DNA from 3 places in the Pseudomonas sp. G(2018) genome. Region 1 is predicted to be linked to each of the others. Evidence: predicted binding sites of a transcription regulator. Region 1 holds the regulator's gene; each other region holds the start of a gene.

Region 1 (6,658 bases):
TTGGGAATGGCAGTCGCCAATGCCGCCAGTTTCGTGCGCGAACACGCCCATGGCATCACCCAGGCCCGCGGCGGCGAAGGTGCCGCCCGCGAATTCTGCGAATTGATCCTGCGCGCCCAGGGCCGCCTCGATGCGGCCAATGCCGCGTACCTGTGAGCCAGACATGCTGAGCAAAAAGATCCGCAACATCCTGGTATTCGGTTGCATCGCGGCGATTTTCGCCGCGGTCGGCTACTGGAACATCAGCCCGGAACGCTTCCTCGACAAGCCTGTTGCGCAAGTCGACAACAGCGCAATCGACTATTACGCCATCAACGCCCACAGCGTGCAGTTCCTGCCGGACGGCAAACTGCAATACGAAATGACGTCGGACAAGGTCGAACACCTCAAAGTCACCGAAGTGACCTTGCTGACCAATCCCGACTTGAACATGTTCCGCGGCACCGAGTTCCCGTGGCACGTCCAGAGCGAAAAGGGCGAAGTCAATCCCGACGGCACACAGGTCGAGCTGATCGATTCGGTACGTATCACGCGTTTCGACGAGAAAAACCGCAGGACCCTGATCACCACCACTCGCATGACAGTGTTCCCGCAGAAGCAATATGCGCAGACCGAGCAACCCGTTAGAATCGACGGCGCTGGCGGCGTATCGACAGGCAACGGAATGAAAGCGTACTTGAAAGAAAGCAGGATACACCTGCTCTCGAACGTAAGAGGACAGTATGAGGCTCGTTAAAACCCTCCCTATTTTGCTCAGTCTGGGCGCAGCACTGGGAAGCGTGAGCGCCTGGGCCCTGCCGGATGACCAACAGCAGCCTATCCGCATTCAGGCCGACGACGCCCAGCTGGACGACAAGAACGGTATCGCCACCTACACGGGCGACGTGATCATCACCCAAGGCTCGATGAAGGTCACCGGCAACAAAGTGACCATGACCCGCGCACCTAACGGCGATATCGATGTGGTGACGTCCGTGGGCAACCTCGCCTACTTCGAACAAGTGCAAACCGCGGGCGATGCCAAGCCGGTTCAAGGCTGGGGCGTGACCATCCAGTATCACGCAACGCAAAACCGCGTCGTGCTGATCGATCGCGCCAAAGTCGTCGACAAGGACAACAACGTCACCCAGGGCGAAAAAATCGTCTACGACACCGTTAAAAAGCTGGCCAGCGCCGGTCGCGCCACAGGCAGCAAAGTCACCGAAGCGCGCCCACGCATCGACATGGTGATCCAGCCGAAAAAGAAAACCGACGAGCAAAAGGCCCAGTAATGGCAACTCTGAAAGCTCAGCATCTGGCCAAGAGCTACAAGAGCCGCCAGGTCGTGCGTGACGTCAGCCTGTCCATCGACAGCGGTCAGATCGTCGGCCTGCTTGGCCCCAACGGCGCCGGCAAGACCACCTGCTTCTACATGATCGTTGGCCTGGTACGGGCCGATCAAGGCCGCGTCCTGATCGACGACCTGGACGTCAGCCACCAGCCTATGCACGGTCGTGCGAAGGCCGGTATCGGCTATCTGCCGCAAGAAGCGTCGATCTTCCGCAAACTGTCGGTGGCCGACAACATCATGGCCATCCTCGAGACCCGCAAGGAACTCGACAAGGCCGATCGTCGTCAGGAGCTGGAAAGCCTGCTGCAGGAGTTCCACATCAGCCACATCCGCGACAACCTCGGTATGAGCCTGTCCGGTGGCGAACGCCGCCGCGTGGAAATCGCCCGCGCACTGGCCACCAACCCGAAATTCATCCTGCTCGACGAACCCTTCGCCGGCGTGGACCCGATTTCGGTGGGCGACATCAAACAGATCATCCACCACCTCAAGGCCAAGGGCATTGGCGTGCTGATCACTGACCACAACGTCCGTGAAACCCTGGATATCTGCGAAACAGCCTACATCGTCAACGATGGCCAACTGATCGCCGAAGGCGACTCCGACACCATCCTGGCCAACGACCTGGTCAAGGAAGTGTACCTGGGCCATGAGTTCCGCCTGTAAGCACTGAAGTGCTGGCTAGTCGACCGAGCGCTTGTCTCGATAAAAAATCAATACTTTTTTATTGTTACAGCGCTCTAGGCAAACACCGCAACTTCGGGCATATAATTTGCTTATGTTTGGCGCTCCGGCGCCCCTGTAGTGGATGGCGCATGTGCGCCGGCGAATAAGGTGTTAAGCCCCTGCCATGAAACCATCGCTAGTCTTGAGAATGGGCCAGCAGCTGACGATGACACCGCAGCTGCAACAGGCCATCCGCCTGCTCCAATTGTCGACCCTGGACCTGCAGCAGGAAATCCAGGAGGCCCTGGAGTCCAATCCGATGCTCGAGCGCCAGGAAGAAGGCGACGACTTCGACAACACGGACCCCTTGGCCGACAACGCCGAACAGAAGCCCAACACCGACATCCAGGAACCCTCCTACCAGGAAAGCGCGCCGACGGTTGATAACCTCGACGAAGGCGACTGGAACGAACGCATCCCCAACGAACTTCCCGTCGATACGGCATGGGAAGACGTCTACCAGACCAGCGCCAGCAGCCTTCCCAGCAACGATGACGACGAGTGGGACTTCACCACCCGCACATCAGCCGGCGAAAGCCTGCAAAGCCACCTGCTCTGGCAATTGAACCTGGCCCCGATGTCCGACACCGACCGGCTGATTGCCGTGACCCTGATCGACTGCATCAACAATCAGGGTTATCTGGACGAAACGCTCGAGGAAATCCTCGAAGCCTTCGATCCGGAACTGGACATCGAACTGGACGAAATCGAAGCCGTCCTGCACCGCATCCAGCAATTCGAACCCGCCGGCATCGGCGCCCGTAACCTGGGTGAATGCCTGCTGCTGCAATTGCGCCAACTGCCAGCCAAAACACCCTGGCTGGCCGAAGCCAAACGCCTGGTCACCGATTACATCGACTTGCTCGGCAGCCGTGACTACAGCCAGCTGATGCGCCGCATGAAGCTCAAGGAAGACGAACTGCGCCAGGTGATCGAACTGGTCCAGAGCCTCAATCCGCGCCCAGGCTCGCAGATCGAGTCTACCGAAGCCGAATATGTGGTCCCCGACGTGATCGTGCGCAAGGACAACGAGCGCTGGCTGGTTGAACTCAATCAGGAGTCGGTGCCACGGCTGCGAGTCAATGCCCAATACGCCGGCTTCGTGCGCCGCGCCGATACCAGTGCCGACAACACCTTCATGCGCAATCAGCTGCAGGAGGCCCGCTGGTTCATCAAGAGCCTGCAAAGCCGCAACGAAACCCTGATGAAAGTAGCCACCCAGATTGTCGAGCATCAGCGCGGTTTCCTGGAGTATGGCGACGAGGCGATGAAGCCGCTGGTCCTGCATGACATCGCTGAAGCGGTCGGCATGCACGAGTCGACGATCTCACGGGTGACCACGCAGAAATTCATGCATACCCCCCGGGGTATCTATGAACTGAAATACTTTTTCTCCAGTCACGTCAGCACCTCCGAAGGCGGCGAATGCTCGTCCACGGCGATCCGCGCGATCATCAAAAAACTGGTTGCTGCGGAAAATCAGAAAAAGCCGTTGAGTGACAGCAAGATCGCTGGTTTACTGGAGGCACAAGGCATTCAGGTGGCTCGCCGCACCGTCGCCAAGTACCGCGAATCCCTCGGGATCGCGCCTTCGAGCGAACGCAAGCGGTTGATGTAGAGCCACGCCACAGCGTTCCAGTGGCAGATCATCGGATCTGCCGCTTTATGCACTGGCAACGAAGGAGAAGCTGTATGCAAGTCAACATCAGTGGACACCAACTGGAAGTGACCGAACCTCTTCGCACCTACATCGGCGAAAAACTCGAACGATTGGAGCGACATTTCGACAAGATCACCAACGTGCAGGTCACGATGACGGTCGAAAAGCTGAAGCAGAAAATCGAAGCCACGCTGCATATTCCCGGCAATGAAGTGGTCGCGAACGCGGAACATACCGATATGTACGCGGCGATCGACGCCTTGACCGACAAGCTGGATAAACAACTCAAAAAGCATAAGGAAAAGACCCAGAGCCTCCTCCAGGGCGCTACCGGTCGTTAACACTCCCAACCCATGATCCGACTTGAAAGCATCCTGACCCCCGGCCGTTCCCTGGTGAACGTGCCGGGCGGCAGCAAAAAGAAAGCCCTCGAGCAAATTGCCAACCTTATCCATCGCGAAGTGCCGGATCTGGAGATGCAAGATGTCTTCGAGGCTTTGATCGCCCGCGAAAAACTCGGCTCGACTGGTTTTGGCAACGGCATAGCCATTCCTCATTGCCGCCTCAAGGGTTGCAACGCGCCCATCAGTGCCTTGATGCACCTGGACGCCCCTATAGATTTCGACGCCATCGACGGCGCCCCGGTTGACCTACTGTTTGTACTACTGGTCCCGGAAGCTGCCACCGATGCGCACCTTGAGTTGTTGCGTCAGATTGCCAGCATGCTCGACCGCAAGGACGTGCGCGACAAACTGCGCAGCGCCCCGAGCAATCAAGCCTTGTATCAGGTTGTCCTGGACGAGCAAAACGGGCAGTAATCATGCGCTTGATCATCGTCAGCGGCCGCTCCGGCTCAGGTAAAAGTACCGCCCTCGATGTACTCGAGGACAACGGCTACTACTGCATCGACAACCTGCCTGCCGGGTTGCTGCCGGAACTGGCCGAACGCGCGTTGATTCATACCGAGCTGTCACAGCCGCTGGTTGCCGTATCCATCGATGCGCGCAACCTGCCAAGCCACCTATCGCGGTTTCCCGAGCTGCTGGAAGAAGTACGCAGCCGTCACATCCAGTGCGATGTGCTGTATCTGGATGCCGACGAAGAAACCCTGCTCAAACGCTTCTCGGAAACCCGCCGTCGCCACCCGCTGAGCAGCGCCAATCGCTCGCTGGCCGAAGCCATCGCGGACGAAACGAACCTGCTCGGCCCCATTGCCGACCTGGCCGATCTCAAGGTCAATACCACCAACCTGAACCTGTATCAGCTGCGCGATACCATCAAGCTGCGCCTGCTGAACCAGCCGGAGCCCGGAACAGCGTTCCTGGTGGAGTCTTTCGGCTTCAAGCGTGGCATGCCGGTCGACGCCGACCTGGTGTTCGATGTGCGCTGCTTGCCCAATCCTTACTGGAAACCGGAGTTACGCGCGCAGTCCGGACTCGATCAGCCGGTTGCCGAGTACCTGGCGGCACAGCCGGATGTCGAAGAGATGTTCCAGGACATCTCCACCTATCTGCTCAAATGGTTACCCCGCTTTGCTGCCAGCAACCGCGCGTATGTCACCATCGCCATCGGTTGCACCGGCGGGCATCACCGCTCTGTCTACCTGACCGAACGTCTGGGCAAGACCCTGCAGCAATCCCTGAAGAACGTCCAGGTCCGCCACCGCGACCTCAGTTAAAGGATTCACATCGCGATGCCTGCTCTGGAAATCGAAATCATCAATAAGCTGGGCTTGCATGCCCGGGCGTCTGCAAAGTTCGTTGGGGTTGCCGGCCAATTCAAGGAATGCACGATCAGGGTTGGACGCACACCAGAATCCACCGTCGACGGCAAAAGCATCATGGCCATGATGATGCTCGCCGCCGGCAAGGGCACCAGAATCCATCTGAGTACGGAAGGCGAACAGGAGCAGGAAGCGATGGATGCGCTGGTGGCCTTGATCAATAACTACTTCGACGAAGGCGAATAACGTCAAAAGATCGCAGCCTGCGGCAGCTCCTGCACCTGATTCGCAGGAGTTGCCGCAGGCTGCGATCTTTTTTACGCTAACGCGGTATCCATCACCATCATCAAACAGAACCCGACCAGCAACCCAAGGCTGGCCAGCCTGTCGTGACCGTGCCGCCGCGACTCGGGAATGACTTCATGGGTGACCACCAGCAACATGGCCCCGGCGGCCAATGCCAGGCCCAAAGGCAACAGCAGCTCGGCCAGGCTCACCAGCCATGCGCACAACAGAGCAAACACCGGCTCGACCAGACCTGACGCGGCACCGATCAGGAATGCCTTGAACCGCGACATCCCTGCCCCGGCCAGAACCAGGGCAATCACCAATCCCTCCGGCACATCCTGCAAGGCAATGCCCATCGATGGCCCAAAGGCGCGCCACCCGATGGGTAGCGCGCCTTTTTTATGCTGCGGCTGGAGGTCAGCTACCGGCGACCGTCATCCGCTCGATCAGCACCGACCCCGTACGAATGTTGCTGCGCAGTTCCAGGTCGTTACCCACGGCAAGGATTTGCTTGAACATATCGCGCATGTTGCCGGCGATGGTCACTTCCTGGACCGCGAACTGGATTTCACCGTTCTCGACCCAGTAACCCGCCGCGCCACGGGAATAATCGCCGGTGACCATGTTCAAACCCTGCCCCATCAGCTCGGTCACCAGCAGTCCACGGCCCATGCGTCGCAGCAAGGCGGCCTGGTCTTCATCACCGTGGGTGACAAACAGGTTATGCACGCCGCCGGCATTAGCGGTACTCGGCATGCCGAGTTTGCGACCGGAGTAGGTGCCGAGGATGTAGGACACCAACTCGCCTTTTTCGACGAATGGCTTGGCGTAGGTTGCCAGGCCATCACCATCGAACGCCGCACTGCCCAGGGCACGCATCAGGTGCGGGCGTTCATCGATGGTCAGCCACTCCGGAAACAGCTTCTGCCCC
Region 2 (6,658 bases), on a different contig from region 1:
GGCCAGCATCACACCGTTGCCGTCGATGGTCAGGTTGGAGATCTGACCAGTAGCGTAGCCGTTCTGCGCCGGAATCGAGCGCGCGCTATCGGCGTTGAACTGGGTAGTGTTGGTCATGGCGATGGTCACACCCGCCGGGTCGGCGGCGGCGCCGTTGGGTGCCCACACACCATTGGTCACTTTACCTGGAGTCCAGTTGGTGATGGCCAGATTCGGGCTGACGATAGGCGCACCCGGTGGATTCGGCGTGCTGACCGATACAAGTTTGCCGCTGGCATCAAACGTCATGGTCGAAGGAACAGGTCGGGTAGCCGCGTTCATCGGGTCGCTGCCGTTCGGGTTGCGACCATCGATCAGGGTGTAGGTATCCCAAGTGTTGGGACCCGTCTTGACCATGTATTGATCCATGGTGTGTTCGTTACCCTGAGAGTCGAAAATCGGGGTGCTGAACTGCTTGGTGTAGGACGCTGTCTTGCTCGGGTCGAACGGGTTCGCGACGACGTCGATCGCGGGCTCCGTAGACTTGAGGTTGATCGTCGACGACACAGTGGTAGTGGCCTTCGGTGCCAGATTGGAGGTGTCGATACGCAGGTCGGTCAACACGCCATTGATGATCTTGCCATTGGCATCCACACCGTAACCCTGAACACGCGCCGTGTAGTCGGAATTGGTGACGTAACCTTCCTTATCGACCTTGAACGTACCGGCACGGGTGTAGGACAGCGAACCGTTGTTGTTCAGCACGAAGAAGCCAGAGCCATTGATACCCATGTCCAGCACGTTACCGGTGCCGCTGCTGATATCACCCTGGGTAAACTGCTGGGCAACGTTGGCCAGACGCACACCATTGCCGACGGTCCTGCTCCCTGCCCCCAGCTTGGTAGCCGAGTACACATCTTCGAATTCCGCACGGGACGACTTGAAGCCGACGGTCGCAACGTTGGCGATGTTGTTGCCGGTCACGTCCAGCTGTTTGTTGGCGGCATAGAGACCGCTAAGGCCGATGTTGAAAGACATATTCCACTCCTTTGTGCCGTGTTAGTCGGCTCTATATACCAATGGTTTGCACTTTGGACAGGGCGATGCTGCCCAGCCCGGCCAGGTTGAGCATCAACTCACCGCCGGTCTGGCTGATGGTCACGCTGTTGACGGTTGCAGGCAGATTGGTAATCAGCGCCACGCCCTGACCGTCGATGGTGGTGTTCGCCGCGAAGGTGTAGGTACCCGTTGGGGCCACGTTGCCGGCGTCGTCCTTGCCATCCCAGGTGAAGCTGGCATTACCGGCTTTCTGATCGGTCAGTTCGAGGGTGCGAATGACTTTGCCGTCCTTGTCTGTGATTTTCACCGTGGTCGAGGCAACCGACTGCGGTATCGCAATCGAACCGGTCATGCCCTTCGTGGTGTCGACTACGGCCTTGTCGCCCGGTGCGATGACCGAACGCCCCACCAAGGACGAAGCCTGCAATGCCTGGGACGAGTTGTAGTTGCTGGCGATGCCGGCCACGGTGTCGTTGAGCGTGGTGATGCCTTCCAGGCTGCTGAACTGCGCCAGTTGCGCCACGAACTCGCCGTTGTCCTGCGGTTCCAGCGGGTTCTGGTTCTTCAGTTGCGTCACCAGCAACTGCAGGAACGCATCCTTGCCCAAGGCTTTTTTGCCGGTGGCACTGCCCGCTGCCGAAGCCAGGCTATCGTCGGTCTTGGTCTTGACCGCGGAGTTGGCCAGGATGTCGTTGAGGCTCAAGCCACTGGTGGTATCGGAAACACTCATCTGAGTCGCCCCTTATCACTGACCGAGGGTCAGGACTTTCTGCATCATGGTTTTGGCGGTGTTCATCATTTCGGCGTTGGTCTGGAACGAACGGCTCGCGGAAATCATGTCGGCCATTTCCTCCACCACGTTGACGTTCGGGTAGTAGACGTAACCCTTGGCATCGGCTGCCGGATGGTTCGGCTCGTAGCGCGCCTCGAGGTTGCTCTGGTCTTCGACCACGCCCAACACCTGCACGCCTTGACCGGCGGCATCCTGGTTCTGGAACAGCGAATCGCTGCCGCCGCTCTGGCCGCCCTGGAACATGGTGGCGAACACCGGGTGACGCGCACGGTAGGTCTGGTCGATGCTCGACGAGACCGTCTCGGCGTTGGCGATGTTCGAAGCGACGGTGTTCAAACGCGTGGTCTGGGCACTCATGCCGCTACCGGCAATGTTGAAAACACTGGATAGAGACATGACTTACTCTCCGCGCAGGGCTGACACCAGCCCTTTGAATTTACTGTTGAGCAGGGTGAAGCTGGCCTGGAAGTTGACCGAGTTTTCCGCGTAGTTCGACTGTTCCAGCTGCGCGTCCACGGTGTTCTGGTCGATCGAGGGCTGCATCGGCGTGCGGTACATCAGCGACTCGTCGCCATTGCCCAGGCCTTCGGCTTCGATATGACGGCTGTTGGTCATGTTCAAGGCGAACGTGCCGTTCTTGGCTTTATCGTTCTGCGCCTCGAGTACCTTCGAGAATTCCAGGTCCCGAGCCTTGTAATTCGGGGTATCGGCGTTGGCAATGTTATTGGCCAGGACTTCGGCACGCTGGGCGCGGAAGCCCAAAGCCTTTTCGTGAATGCCGAGCGCTTTATCGAAGCTGATGCTCATGTCGGGAAACCTTCGGGTGACCTGATTTTTCGTACGATGGACATAGCAAGCGCCATGCCAATTCAAAAAAGCCCGCAAACCGGGGCTTTGCGGGCAGTGGCAATGCGGCAATGCCAGAAAAGCGGCAACCGGTTTCCGCTGGATGCCGCTTTTCTGCCGCTTTACTCGACCGAGAGAACACTGTCCAACCCTGTGGGAGCGGTGGAGCCGATACTTCATCAGGCAAAAAAAAACGGGAGCCCCTGAGGACTCCCGTTTTTTTGATACCGCCAACCGATCACTTCGCCTGGTAAATAATCCCCGGACTGCACTGGACCATCTGGTAATGATCCGGCAAGCCGTTCAGTGCTTCGGAAGCACCGAGGAACAGATAGCCACCCGGCTTCAACGTACTGTGAATGCGCAACAGGATGTCCTTCTTCACTTCGGCAGAGAAGTAGATGAGCACGTTGCGGCAGAACACGATGTCGAACTTGCCGAGGCTCGCGTAGCTATCCAGCAGGTTGAAGGAGCGGAATTCCACCCGGCTCTTGATCGGCGCCTTGATGGCCCAGCGTCCCGGCCCTTTCGGATCGAAATAACGCTGCAGCCGCTCGGGCGACAGACCGCGACCGATGGCCAGGCTGTCGTATTCGCCGGTCTTGCAGTTGGTAAGCATGGTGCCGGACAGATCGGTGGCCACGATCTGCACCCCCATCTTCAATTGCCCGACGCTGGTCCGCTCGAACTCGTCGATGGACATCGACAACGAGTACGGTTCCTGACCCGACGAGCACGCCGCCGACCAGATCCGCAGGCGCTGGCCGGGACTGGCCTTGATCGCTTCAGGCAGTACCTTGTTCTTCAAGACTTCAAACGGATAGGTGTCACGAAACCACAGGGTTTCGTTGGTCGTCATCGCGTCCACCACCATCTCGCGCAACCCGCTGCGCGGCTGGGTCTGGATGCGTTGGACCAACTCACCCAGGGACTTGATGCCTTGCTGCTCCATCAGTTTGTTGAGACGGCTCGAGACCAGATACTGCTTGTTTTCACCGAGCAAAATGCCACAGGCTTTTTCCAGGAATACCCGGAACTGTTCGAAATCCAAATTACCCGTAGACAATGCTGCCGCCTCTTAAATCGTGTTGACTGCCAGGGGCCGGACGCCCCTAGCTGATGTCTGCTGCTTTGATCCGGTCGACTACCCGGGATGCCAGGTCATCAGGACGGAATTTGGCCAGGAAGTCATCGGCACCGACTTTCTTGACCATCGCCTGATTGAACACGCCCGACAACGAAGTATGCAGGATGATATGAAGCTTTTGCATGCGAGGGTCGTTGCGGATCTCGGCCGTCAGCGTGTATCCGTCCATCTCCGGCATCTCGATGTCGGAGATCATCATCAGGAACTCTTCTTCCGGCTTCTTGCCCTCGTCGACCAGTTTGCGCAGGTAATCCAGCGCTTGCCTGCCGTCGTTCAACGCCACCACTTCGACACCGACCGTTTGCAGGCAGCGCGTGACCTGCTTGCGCGCCACCGACGAGTCATCGACCGTCAGCACACGCAACGAGAGCGCCTTGTGCTGGGTTTCGACATCGACCACGCCGACGGAAATCGCTTCCGGCGTCGGCGCTACTTCCGCCAGCACCTTTTCCACGTCGATGATTTCGACCAACTGATTGTCGACCCGCGTCACCGCCGTCAGGTAGTGATCGCGACCAGTGCCCTTGGGTGGCGGATGGATCTCCTCCCAGTTCATGTTGACGATGCGTTCCACCGAGCGCACCAGGAATCCCTGGGTCTTGGTGTTGTACTCCGTGATGATCACGAAGGGATTGTTCTTGTCCTTCAAAGCGCCGGAGCCGGTCGCCATTGCCAGATCAAGGATCGGAATGGTCGCCCCCCGGATATTCGCCACGCCGCACACGACAGGACTGGACTTGGGCATCAGCGTCAGCTGGGGGCATTGCAACACCTCCCGAACCTTGAACACGTTGATCCCATACAGCTGCTGGCCGTCGAGACGGAACAACAACAGCTCAAGGCGATTCTGCCCTACCAGTTGCGTGCGCTGGTTCACCGAATCCATTACACCAGCCATGCCCAGACTCCTACACCAACGCTAAGTGTTGTTGCGACGCACATTCATCTCTAAACGGCACGGCGCTTGCTTTTTATCTTTGTATGAACACAGAACCGACATTTTTCCGACGCCCGACCACACCCCACCGCAAATTCCTCGGTGCGTTGGCGGCTGTGTGCCTGTTCAACGCTGGCAGCGCTGCCCTTGCTGACGCGCTTACCTTGCCTGACATGCTTATCGGCGTCACCCAGGGCTTTCTTGAATTCACCGTAGAAGACTATCTGACCACCAGTCAAACGGAAGGTCGCTACGAAATCCAGGTCAACCAGCTCGATCCGCGTATGCGCATGCCGATGTGCGACAAGGAATTGACAGCCTCACTGGAGAGTCCGGCCAAGCCGTTGGGCCGGGTCACGGTCAAGGTTCGCTGCGAAGGAACATCCCCCTGGACGGTCTTCGTACCCGCTCAAGTTCGCCTGTTTCGCGACGTCGTGACCACCTCGCGACCACTGCGGCGCGCCGGTATTGTCGAGCCTGAAGATGTGATCCTGCGCGAGCGGGATATCAGTGTGATCAACCAGGGCTACCTGACCTCCGTGGACCAGGCGATCGGACAACGACTTACCCGACCAATGGTCACCGATCAGGTCATTACCCTTGTCCACCTCGAACAGGCGGAAGTCATCCGCAAAGGTGATCAGGTGGTGATCACCGCCCGCAGCGGTACGCTCAGCGTGCGAATGCCCGGCGAAGCGCTGTCCAATGGCGGCATGAGCGAACAGATCCGGGTGAAAAACCTCAACTCCCAGCGAGTCATCAAGGCGCAAGTCATCGCGCCGGGCCAGGTGGAGGTTTCCATGTAGGCGGCCATGCAGAACTCTGTGTTTCGTGAAGATGTGGCGCTGGCCATGGCTGTTCCCTAAACTGTGCCCCATGCAGGGCAAGCGCTGACGCGCGCAAGCTCATTGATAAATGGGCCTAAAGTTTTTCAGGGAATGGCCGAAAACATGGCAAGCGTCCAAATTCCCAGAGGTTTTTTATCATGGTCATCGATTTCAGCCGTTTGAACAGTTCCTCGTCATTGACGGGCAGTACACGTACCAGCGCCGCCAAGGACACCGCCGAAACCGGTAAATCCGCACCGCTGACTACCCAGGCCGAACAGGCTGGTACCGCTACAGTCGGGGAATCGGTACATCTCAGCAATGAGGCTCAACAGTTGCAGAAGATCACTGATACGCTGCGCGATCAGCCTGTCGTCGACAAAGCCCGCGTGGCCGAGTTGAAAGCAGCGATTGCCGATGGCAGCTATAAAGTCGACAGCAACCGTGTAGCCAGCAAACTGCTCAACTTCGAAGCCCAGCGCTAGGCCCCGGCCGGCGCCAGGCTTTTGGACGCTTAAAACCCAAGGCCAGCCATGCACGACACGAATCTACTGCAACTGATCACCGACGATTTTGCTCCAGCGCAACAATTGCTGGAGTTACTGCGTACCGAGTCCCTCGCCTTGCATGGTCGCGACATGTACCTGCTCGAAGATATTCTGGCGCAGAAGCAAGCCTTGATCATTTTGCTTGAACAGCATGGCCGCAAGCGCAGTGAAGTCCTTGCCAGTCTCAACCTGCCAACCAACCGCAGCGGTCTGGAGCAACTGGCCAGCCAGTCGAGCGTCGGCGAAGCGCTGCTGGCACAAAGCGATGTGCTGACCGACCTTTTGACTCAATGCCAGGCCGCCAATGCCAACAACGGCCAGTCGATTCTGGTACAGCAGGCCGCCACGGCCACTCAGCTGAAAATCCTCACCGGCGGCGAACCTCCAGCGCTCTATGACGCCAGCGGAACATTTTCCAAGCTTGTGAAACCGCGCCCGCTCAGTCAGGCTTGAGCCCGTCGATGAGTACGCTCTATCAAGACGCGCAGCATGCTGGCAAAATGCTGGCTAGCCGTAGTCAAA
Region 3 (6,658 bases), on a different contig from region 1:
CCAGCCTGCCGCGGACTCGTGCCAGCCCAGCCAATAGGCGCCGCCAAGGACCAGCGCCGCGAGTGGCACACCGATCACCGCACCAATCTCGCCAGAGTGAACGACATCTTGTTTCATCAACGAGTTGACCTCGTGGAGGTGATGTTCTTCAACCTCCGCGACTTGTTCACTGAGCACATGAATTTGTTCGGAATTGATGCCGTTGGCTTCCAGTTCATTTTCAACGGACTCAAGATCGTCAAGATTGTCACTGATGTAATAGTGTCGGTTCATGCCACACCTCCCATCTCGTTTTTTTTGCTGTAGACCTCCTCTGTCCAGCAGCCGTTAACTGAGATTTACCGTCGGTATTGGAACCCGCAGGGACTGTTGCACTCTTGATGCAACCCGAAAGAAGTATAGCACCCGCTAGCATGCTGATTATTGGGTGTCAAGATCAACGAGCCTGTCACCTCTCGTTGATTGGCGGCGCAGTTACGTCCCTGACGATCGGGATCAGTGACGCGGGTCGAAATCGCCGCTGAACAATTCATCCTCGGCATCCGGGGCTACGGGAATCTTGTGCTCTTCCGATGCCCAGGCGCCCAGGTCAATCAGTTTGCAACGGTCGGAACAGAACGGCCGGAATTTGCTTTCGGGGCTCCACTCGACAGGGGCGCCGCAGGTCGGGCATTCGACGGTTGGGATCTGGCTCATGACTGGCCTCCACGCAAAGTAAGGTAAAAGTGATGCAGGCGTTCGACCTCGCTGTGTAGCCAGGCGAGGTCGCGGTCGTTGACCACCACCTCGTTGGCATGGCTCACGCGATCCTGGCGACTGGACTGGGCCTGGAGGATCGCCTGGACCTGCTGTTCGCTGGTCTGGTCACGCTGCAGGGTGCGTTCGATCTGTAGCTGTTCAGGGGCATCGATCACCAGCACCCGCTGGGTCATGGCGTACTGGCCGGATTCGATCAGCAGCGGCGAAACCAGAATCGCATAAGGTGATTTTGCCAGCGCCAGATGATGAGCGATTTCCTCGGCGATCAGCGGATGCAGCAAGGCTTCCAGCCAGCGGCGTTCATCCGGCACTTCAAAGATCAGTTTGCGCAGGGCGGCGCGATCCAGTTGCCCGTCGGCCTGCAGCACATCGGGGCCGAAATGCTCGGCGATCTTCGCCAGTGCCGGCCGGCCCGGCTCCACCACCCAGCGCGCAGCATGATCGGCATCGACTACGTGCACACCGAGGTCGATGAAGTGTTGGGCCGCCGCACTTTTGCCGCTGCCGATGCCGCCGGTCAGGCCGAGAATCCAGGGTTTTTCCACAGGGGTATTCATTTCAAACCGACAAACTGCCAATAGAGGTCGGTTATTTGACCACCCCAGAGCAAGGCAATCCAGCCGGCAATCGCCAGATAAGGGCCGAAGGGGATTGGTGTCGAGGTTTTTGCCTGGCGCAGGCGCAGATAGATCACGCCGATAACGGCCCCCACCAGGGAAGACAGCAGGATAGTCAGCGGCAAAATCTGCCAACCGCCCCAGGCGCCTAACATCGCCAGCAGCTTGAAGTCGCCATGGCCCATGCCGTCCTTGCCGGTGAGCAATTTGAACAGCCAGAACACCGACCACAGCGCCAGGTAGCCGGCAATGGCACCCCACAATGCATCATGCAGCGGTACGAACAAACCGAGACTGTTGACGATCAGCCCCAGCCACATCAACGGCAACACCAATACATCCGGCAGCAGTTGATGTTCGGCGTCGATCAGGCTCATGGCCAACAGGCCCCAGGTCAAAAGCAGCGCCATGCACGCCTGCCAGCCGAAACCAAAGTGCCAGGCAATGAGCACCGACAACAGGCCACAGGCCAGTTCCGTCAACGGATAGCGTTTGCTGATCGGTGTCGCACAGGATGAGCAGCGCCCTCGCAGAAACACGTAACTGAGCAGCGGGATGTTTTCCCAGGCACGAATCCGGTGGCCACAAGATGGGCACTGAGAGTGGGGCAGCAGCAGATTGTAGGTCGGCAGCGGGGTTTCGCCGGGCAGACCGAGGATCTCGTGGGCCTGCATGCGCCAGTCGCGTTCAAGCATTTTTGGCAGGCGCCAGATCAGCACGTTGAGAAAGCTGCCGACCAGCAACCCCACCAGACCGGCAATGACGACGAAGACCAGCGGGAAGTGGGTCAGGATTTCGTTCAAGGGCATGTCAGATCGCTGCGCCGAGTTGGAAGATGGGCAGGTACATCGCGACCACCAGGCCGCCGACAATAACACCCAGCAGCACCATGATGAACGGTTCCATCAGGCTGGTGAGGTTATCGACCATATTGTCCACCTCGTCCTCGTAAAAGCCCGCGACCTTGTCCAGCATGTCATCCAGTGCGCCGGACTCTTCACCAATGGCGGTCATCTGAATGGCCATGCTCGGAAAAATACCGGAAGTGCGCATGGAAAAATTCAACTGCATGCCCGTCGAAATGTCTTGCCTGATGCGCAGTACGGCACGCTTGAACACGATATTGCCAGTGGCGCCGGCCACCGATTCCAGGGCCTCCACCAGTGGGACGCCGGCGGCGAAGGTGGTCGACAGGGTGCGGGCGAAACGGGCCACGGCGGACTTGTACATCAGGGTCCCCGCCAGCGGCAGTTTCAGCAGCCAGGCATCCGATCTATCGCGAAAGTCTTGCGATGTCTTGAACGCGTGGCGAAACGCGAAGATTGCCACGATCAACCCACCGAGCATCATCCACCACCCGTCCTGCATGATCCGCGACAGGCCAATGACCATCACGGTGAAAGCGGGCAATTGGGCGCCAAACCCTTCAAACACCGACTGGAACTGCGGCACCACTTTGACCAGCAGAACCCCGGTTACGATGATTGCCACGAACACGACCACCAGCGGGTAGGTCATGGCTTTCTTTATCTTGGCCTTTAGGCTTTCGCTCTTTTCCTTGTAGGTCGCCACCCGCTCCAACAGGGTATCCAGTGCGCCGGCCTGTTCCCCGGCATTCACCAGATTGCAGTACAGCTCATCGAAATACCGGGGCTTTTTACGCAGGGCGGCGGCGAAGCTGTTGCCTGCTGCGACGTCCTGTTTCAACTCATCCACCAGAGTGCACATGGCCGGGTTATCGAAGCCTTCGGCGATGATGTCGAACGACTGCAATAACGGCACGCCGGCTTTCATCATGGTCGCCATCTGGCGCGTGAACAGGGCAATGTCCTGGGCCTTGATGCGCTTGCCCAGGTTGAACAGCGAAGTGGTTTTCTTGCGCACCTTGCCGGGGTTGATACCTTGCTTGCGCAACTGCGCCTTGATCAGTGCCGGGTTTTGACCGCTCAACTCGCCGGTGACCTTCGTGCCTTTGCGGTCAGTGCCTTCCCAGGCGTACACACTGATTTTTGCTGCTTTGACCGCCATGTTCAGTCCTTGGTGACCCGGTTGATTTCTTCAAGGCTGGTGATGCCTTGCATGGCTTTGAGCAAGCCTGCGGTGCGCAGGTCGTTGCAATGTTCGCAGCCGACCGGCTCATAGATCGTGAATGTGCCAATGCGTTCCTCGGGGGAAGCCTTAGTTGAGCACCGTCTCGCGAGGTGATTTCGCGCGCTTATGTCAGTGAGCAGCCGGGCCAGGACCATTTGCTTGGCCAGGCCGCTGAGGGCAATGTCATTCATTGGACTTCCGGACGAAGACAGTTGGATGACTTATAGCCTAGTCAAGCGATGGAACCAAACCAGCGGCGCAAAGGTGACAAAAATCGTCAGATAGTGCGGATCCTGGGGGGAGGAAAGGGCGGTGTGGCGATCATGCCACCCGCCAACAGGGGATGCGGCGCTTGGCATGGGCTGTGCTGAGACAGTTTCAGATCATGAGATTTCGACTCATGCACGGAGGCTGTCTATGAACACACAAAAAGGTTTTACCCTGATCGAGCTGCTGATCGTGGTGGCGATCATCGGGATTCTCGCGACGTTTGCGATCCCCGCTTACTCCAAGTACCAGGCGCGGGCGAAGGTGACGGCGGGGCTGGCGGAGATTTCGGCTTTGAAGGTGCCGTTTGAAGATCTGATGAATCAAGGAACTGATCCTGATCTGACGAAAGTCGGCGGTACCGCGAAAACCTCCAATTGCACAACGACAGCGTCGGGCAAAGCCGCTGATGGAACGGGCACAATTGGTTGCACAATCCTGAATGCGCCGGGTCCGGTCCTGAACAAAACCATTACCCTGACGCGTGCGTTGACGGGCTGGACATGCGTCACTACCGTCGACCAGGAACTCGCGCCTAAAGGCTGCGAAGGCGTTGTCCCTAAGGTCTGATTCCTCATCCGGTTGCCTGATACCCCGCCTCTCGCGGGGTATTTTTTTGTTCGCCGCTTTCAAGTTCCGAGTGCTGAGGAAAACTCCCGACAATTCATGGCCTTAGGCCTTCCTCAAAACCCGCAACTTGCATGTAGAGAATGGCCGAGTCATGCAAATTGCATGATTCTGAAAAACGAGGCGTTTAGTAACTGTTTGATTTATAAGATATTAATCTCTGTCTCAAAGTTGGCACAGCGTTCGCAATATCTTTGGTAACCCTGCTGAAAAGACATCCAGCAGACTTTCCAGAAAAACAGGAGTTACTCGTATGAAGAAGTTCGCTATCGCTGCCGCTACTGCAACCGCGTTGACCCTGACCATGACTAACGCAGCATTTGCACAGTCCACTCAGGCGACTCAGGCACCCATGATGCTGGCCGCCGGTGAAGTCACTGAAGCGAAAGAGGATGTTTCCGATACCTGGATCACTACCAAAGTCAAAGCAGACCTGGTTACCGAAAAAGGCATTCCGGGTACCGATATCAAAGTGGAAACCAACAAAGGCGTTGTGTCCCTGTCTTCCACTACCGCAGTCACTGATAGTCAGAAAGCCACAGCGGTGAGCATCGCCAAGAACATCAAAGGCGTCAAAGCGGTTTCCGCTGACGGCCTGAAAGCCGAGTAAAGGCAAGGCTTCTCGCCTGGACTGGGAGAAGGCGCGGCAGGCGGGCCGAGAAATACGTCTGTCGCATCTTGAGGAGTTCATGCGAACGGCCATAAGGATGTGGCCATTACAGGCCCCGGCATTCGTGTCGGGGCTTGTTCTATGTGAATACCACTGTGGGAGCGAGCCGGCTCGCTCCCACAGTGGTTTGTGGTGATTTCAATTACCGCGTTTGCTGGTCATCTGCACCAACCGATTCCCCTCGAACCGCAGATACTGATACATCCCGCCGTTCGGCCCGTAGGTCCATTCCTCGACCTGAAACTCTTCCCGTCGATCGGCACTGCGCTTGTAACCCAGCAGATCACGGCTGACGGGTTCGCCGCATTTTTGCAGCACTTCGCCCGACCGGTCGCCGACACTGATCAATTGACTGCCGCAGCGCAAAGTATCCGCCGCCGAGGCCTGGTTCGCAGTCAACGCCAACGTCAATGCGAGCTGCAGCCGTTTGCCCATCACTCGGCGTCCAGATGCATGGGCGTAACCACCTTGCCGTCCTTTTCCGCTTCACCCAATTGGGCGTCGATGAAGTACACGCGGTCATCGGCCAGTTGACCCTTGTCGACCAGATAATCCTTGATGCTGCTGGCGCGTTCCTGGCCCAACTCGCGCAACAGCACTTCGCTGGAACTCCAGAACTGGATCACGCCCTCGCGCATCTTCGCGGTGCGTTCTTCTTTGCCCAGGTCTTTCCATTCGGCAGGCGGCTGGGTTTTCAGACGTGTGCGGTAGATGCCTTCCAGCAGCGGACCTTTCTCGCTGTCAGGCACTTCCAGCAACGCAGCTTTCGCCGGCACCTTGTCACCGCGACGCTGGAGCATTTTGTAGTAGTTGTACTGATACTCCCGTTCCAGGCGTTGCTCGGCAATCAGCGGGCCGTCACTGCTCTTGGCCGCGGTGCCTTCGATTTCCAGGCGCAGGGCCGGGCGTTCCTTGAGGGCCTTGGACAGCTTGACCAGGGCCGCTTCAGTGTCCTTGCTCAGCTCGCTTGAGCCCGGCGCGAACGACACGCTGCCCAGATCTTCCGACCCGCCACCGGCCACCAGTCCGCCAATGAGTTTGAACGGCGCGGCGGCGGCCTTGACGATCAGGTTGCGCAGGGTCTGCCAGACAATCGGCATGACGCTGAACTGCGGGTTGTTCAAGTCGCCGGACACCGGCAGTTCGATGGAAATCTTGCCGTCGACATCCTTGAGCAAGGCAATCGCCAGTTTCAGCGGCAGGCTCACGGCGTCGGGGCTGTCGACTTTTTCACCCAGTTGCAACTGCTCGACCACGACTTTGTTTTCGGCCTGGAGCTGGCCCTTGGTGATCTTGTAGTGCAGGTCCAGATTCAGCCGGCCCTTGCGGATGCGGTAACCGGCGAACTTGCCGGAGTAGGGGGTCAGCGTAGTCAGTTCCACGCGTTTGAAACTGGTGGCGATGTCGAGGCTGGCCATCGGGTCGAACGGGTTGACCGAACCCTTGATGGTCACGGGCGCATAGCGGTCGACCTTGCCCTTGACGTCGACGCTGGCCGGTTTTGCCTGCCGGCTGTCGATGGTACCGATCTGACCGTTGAGTTGTTGAACGGCGGTGGCGAAGTTCGGCGTCAGGCTGAAGTCGGCGAAGTTGGCCGAGCCGTCGTTGATGACGATCCCGCCGATGT

What was found. Region 1 encodes sigma-54, which starts transcription at its own class of promoters, with help from an activator protein. Its sites were predicted from a motif close to ANTGGCATNNANNTTGCTNT; they were not measured.
Region 2: flgB (flagellar basal body rod protein FlgB) is a predicted target of sigma-54. The motif match lies at 2,681-2,700, and genes of this name have one in related genera.
Region 3: FFS64_RS03530 (pilin) is a predicted target of sigma-54. The motif match lies at 3,819-3,838, and genes of this name have one in related genera.

The regions. Positions count from the first base shown of each region.
Region 1 is NZ_SCOO01000015.1:58,493-65,150, reverse strand. It holds gene FFS64_RS16240 (HAD family hydrolase) at 1-156, shown strand, start outside; gene lptC (LPS export ABC transporter periplasmic protein LptC) at 164-736, shown strand; gene lptA (lipopolysaccharide transport periplasmic protein LptA) at 723-1,271, shown strand; gene lptB (LPS export ABC transporter ATP-binding protein) at 1,271-1,996, shown strand; gene FFS64_RS16220 (RNA polymerase factor sigma-54) at 2,181-3,674, shown strand; gene hpf (ribosome hibernation-promoting factor, HPF/YfiA family) at 3,749-4,057, shown strand; gene ptsN (PTS IIA-like nitrogen regulatory protein PtsN) at 4,070-4,534, shown strand; gene rapZ (RNase adapter RapZ) at 4,537-5,394, shown strand; gene FFS64_RS16200 (HPr family phosphocarrier protein) at 5,410-5,685, shown strand; partial or broken gene FFS64_RS16195 (ZIP family metal transporter) at 5,757-6,098, opposite strand; gene pmbA (metalloprotease PmbA) at 6,145-6,658, opposite strand, start outside.
Region 2 is NZ_SCOO01000008.1:6,417-13,074, reverse strand. It holds gene flgE (flagellar hook protein FlgE) at 1-1,017, opposite strand, end outside; gene flgD (flagellar hook assembly protein FlgD) at 1,049-1,768, opposite strand; gene flgC (flagellar basal body rod protein FlgC) at 1,784-2,227, opposite strand; gene flgB (flagellar basal body rod protein FlgB) at 2,231-2,638, opposite strand; gene cheR (protein-glutamate O-methyltransferase CheR) at 2,916-3,743, opposite strand; gene FFS64_RS10370 (chemotaxis protein CheV) at 3,790-4,722, opposite strand; gene flgA (flagellar basal body P-ring formation chaperone FlgA) at 4,806-5,567, shown strand; gene flgM (flagellar biosynthesis anti-sigma factor FlgM) at 5,747-6,073, shown strand; gene FFS64_RS10355 (flagella synthesis protein FlgN) at 6,122-6,589, shown strand.
Region 3 is NZ_SCOO01000003.1:8,456-15,113, reverse strand. It holds gene FFS64_RS03560 (magnesium transporter) at 1-273, opposite strand, end outside; gene yacG (DNA gyrase inhibitor YacG) at 496-696, opposite strand; gene coaE (dephospho-CoA kinase) at 693-1,316, opposite strand; gene FFS64_RS03545 (A24 family peptidase) at 1,313-2,185, opposite strand; gene FFS64_RS03540 (type II secretion system F family protein) at 2,187-3,404, opposite strand; partial or broken gene FFS64_RS31595 (type IV-A pilus assembly ATPase PilB) at 3,407-3,593, opposite strand; gene FFS64_RS03530 (pilin) at 3,885-4,304, shown strand; gene FFS64_RS03525 (BON domain-containing protein) at 4,615-4,971, shown strand; gene FFS64_RS03520 (DUF2845 domain-containing protein) at 5,170-5,466, opposite strand; gene FFS64_RS03515 (DUF748 domain-containing protein) at 5,466-6,658, opposite strand, start outside.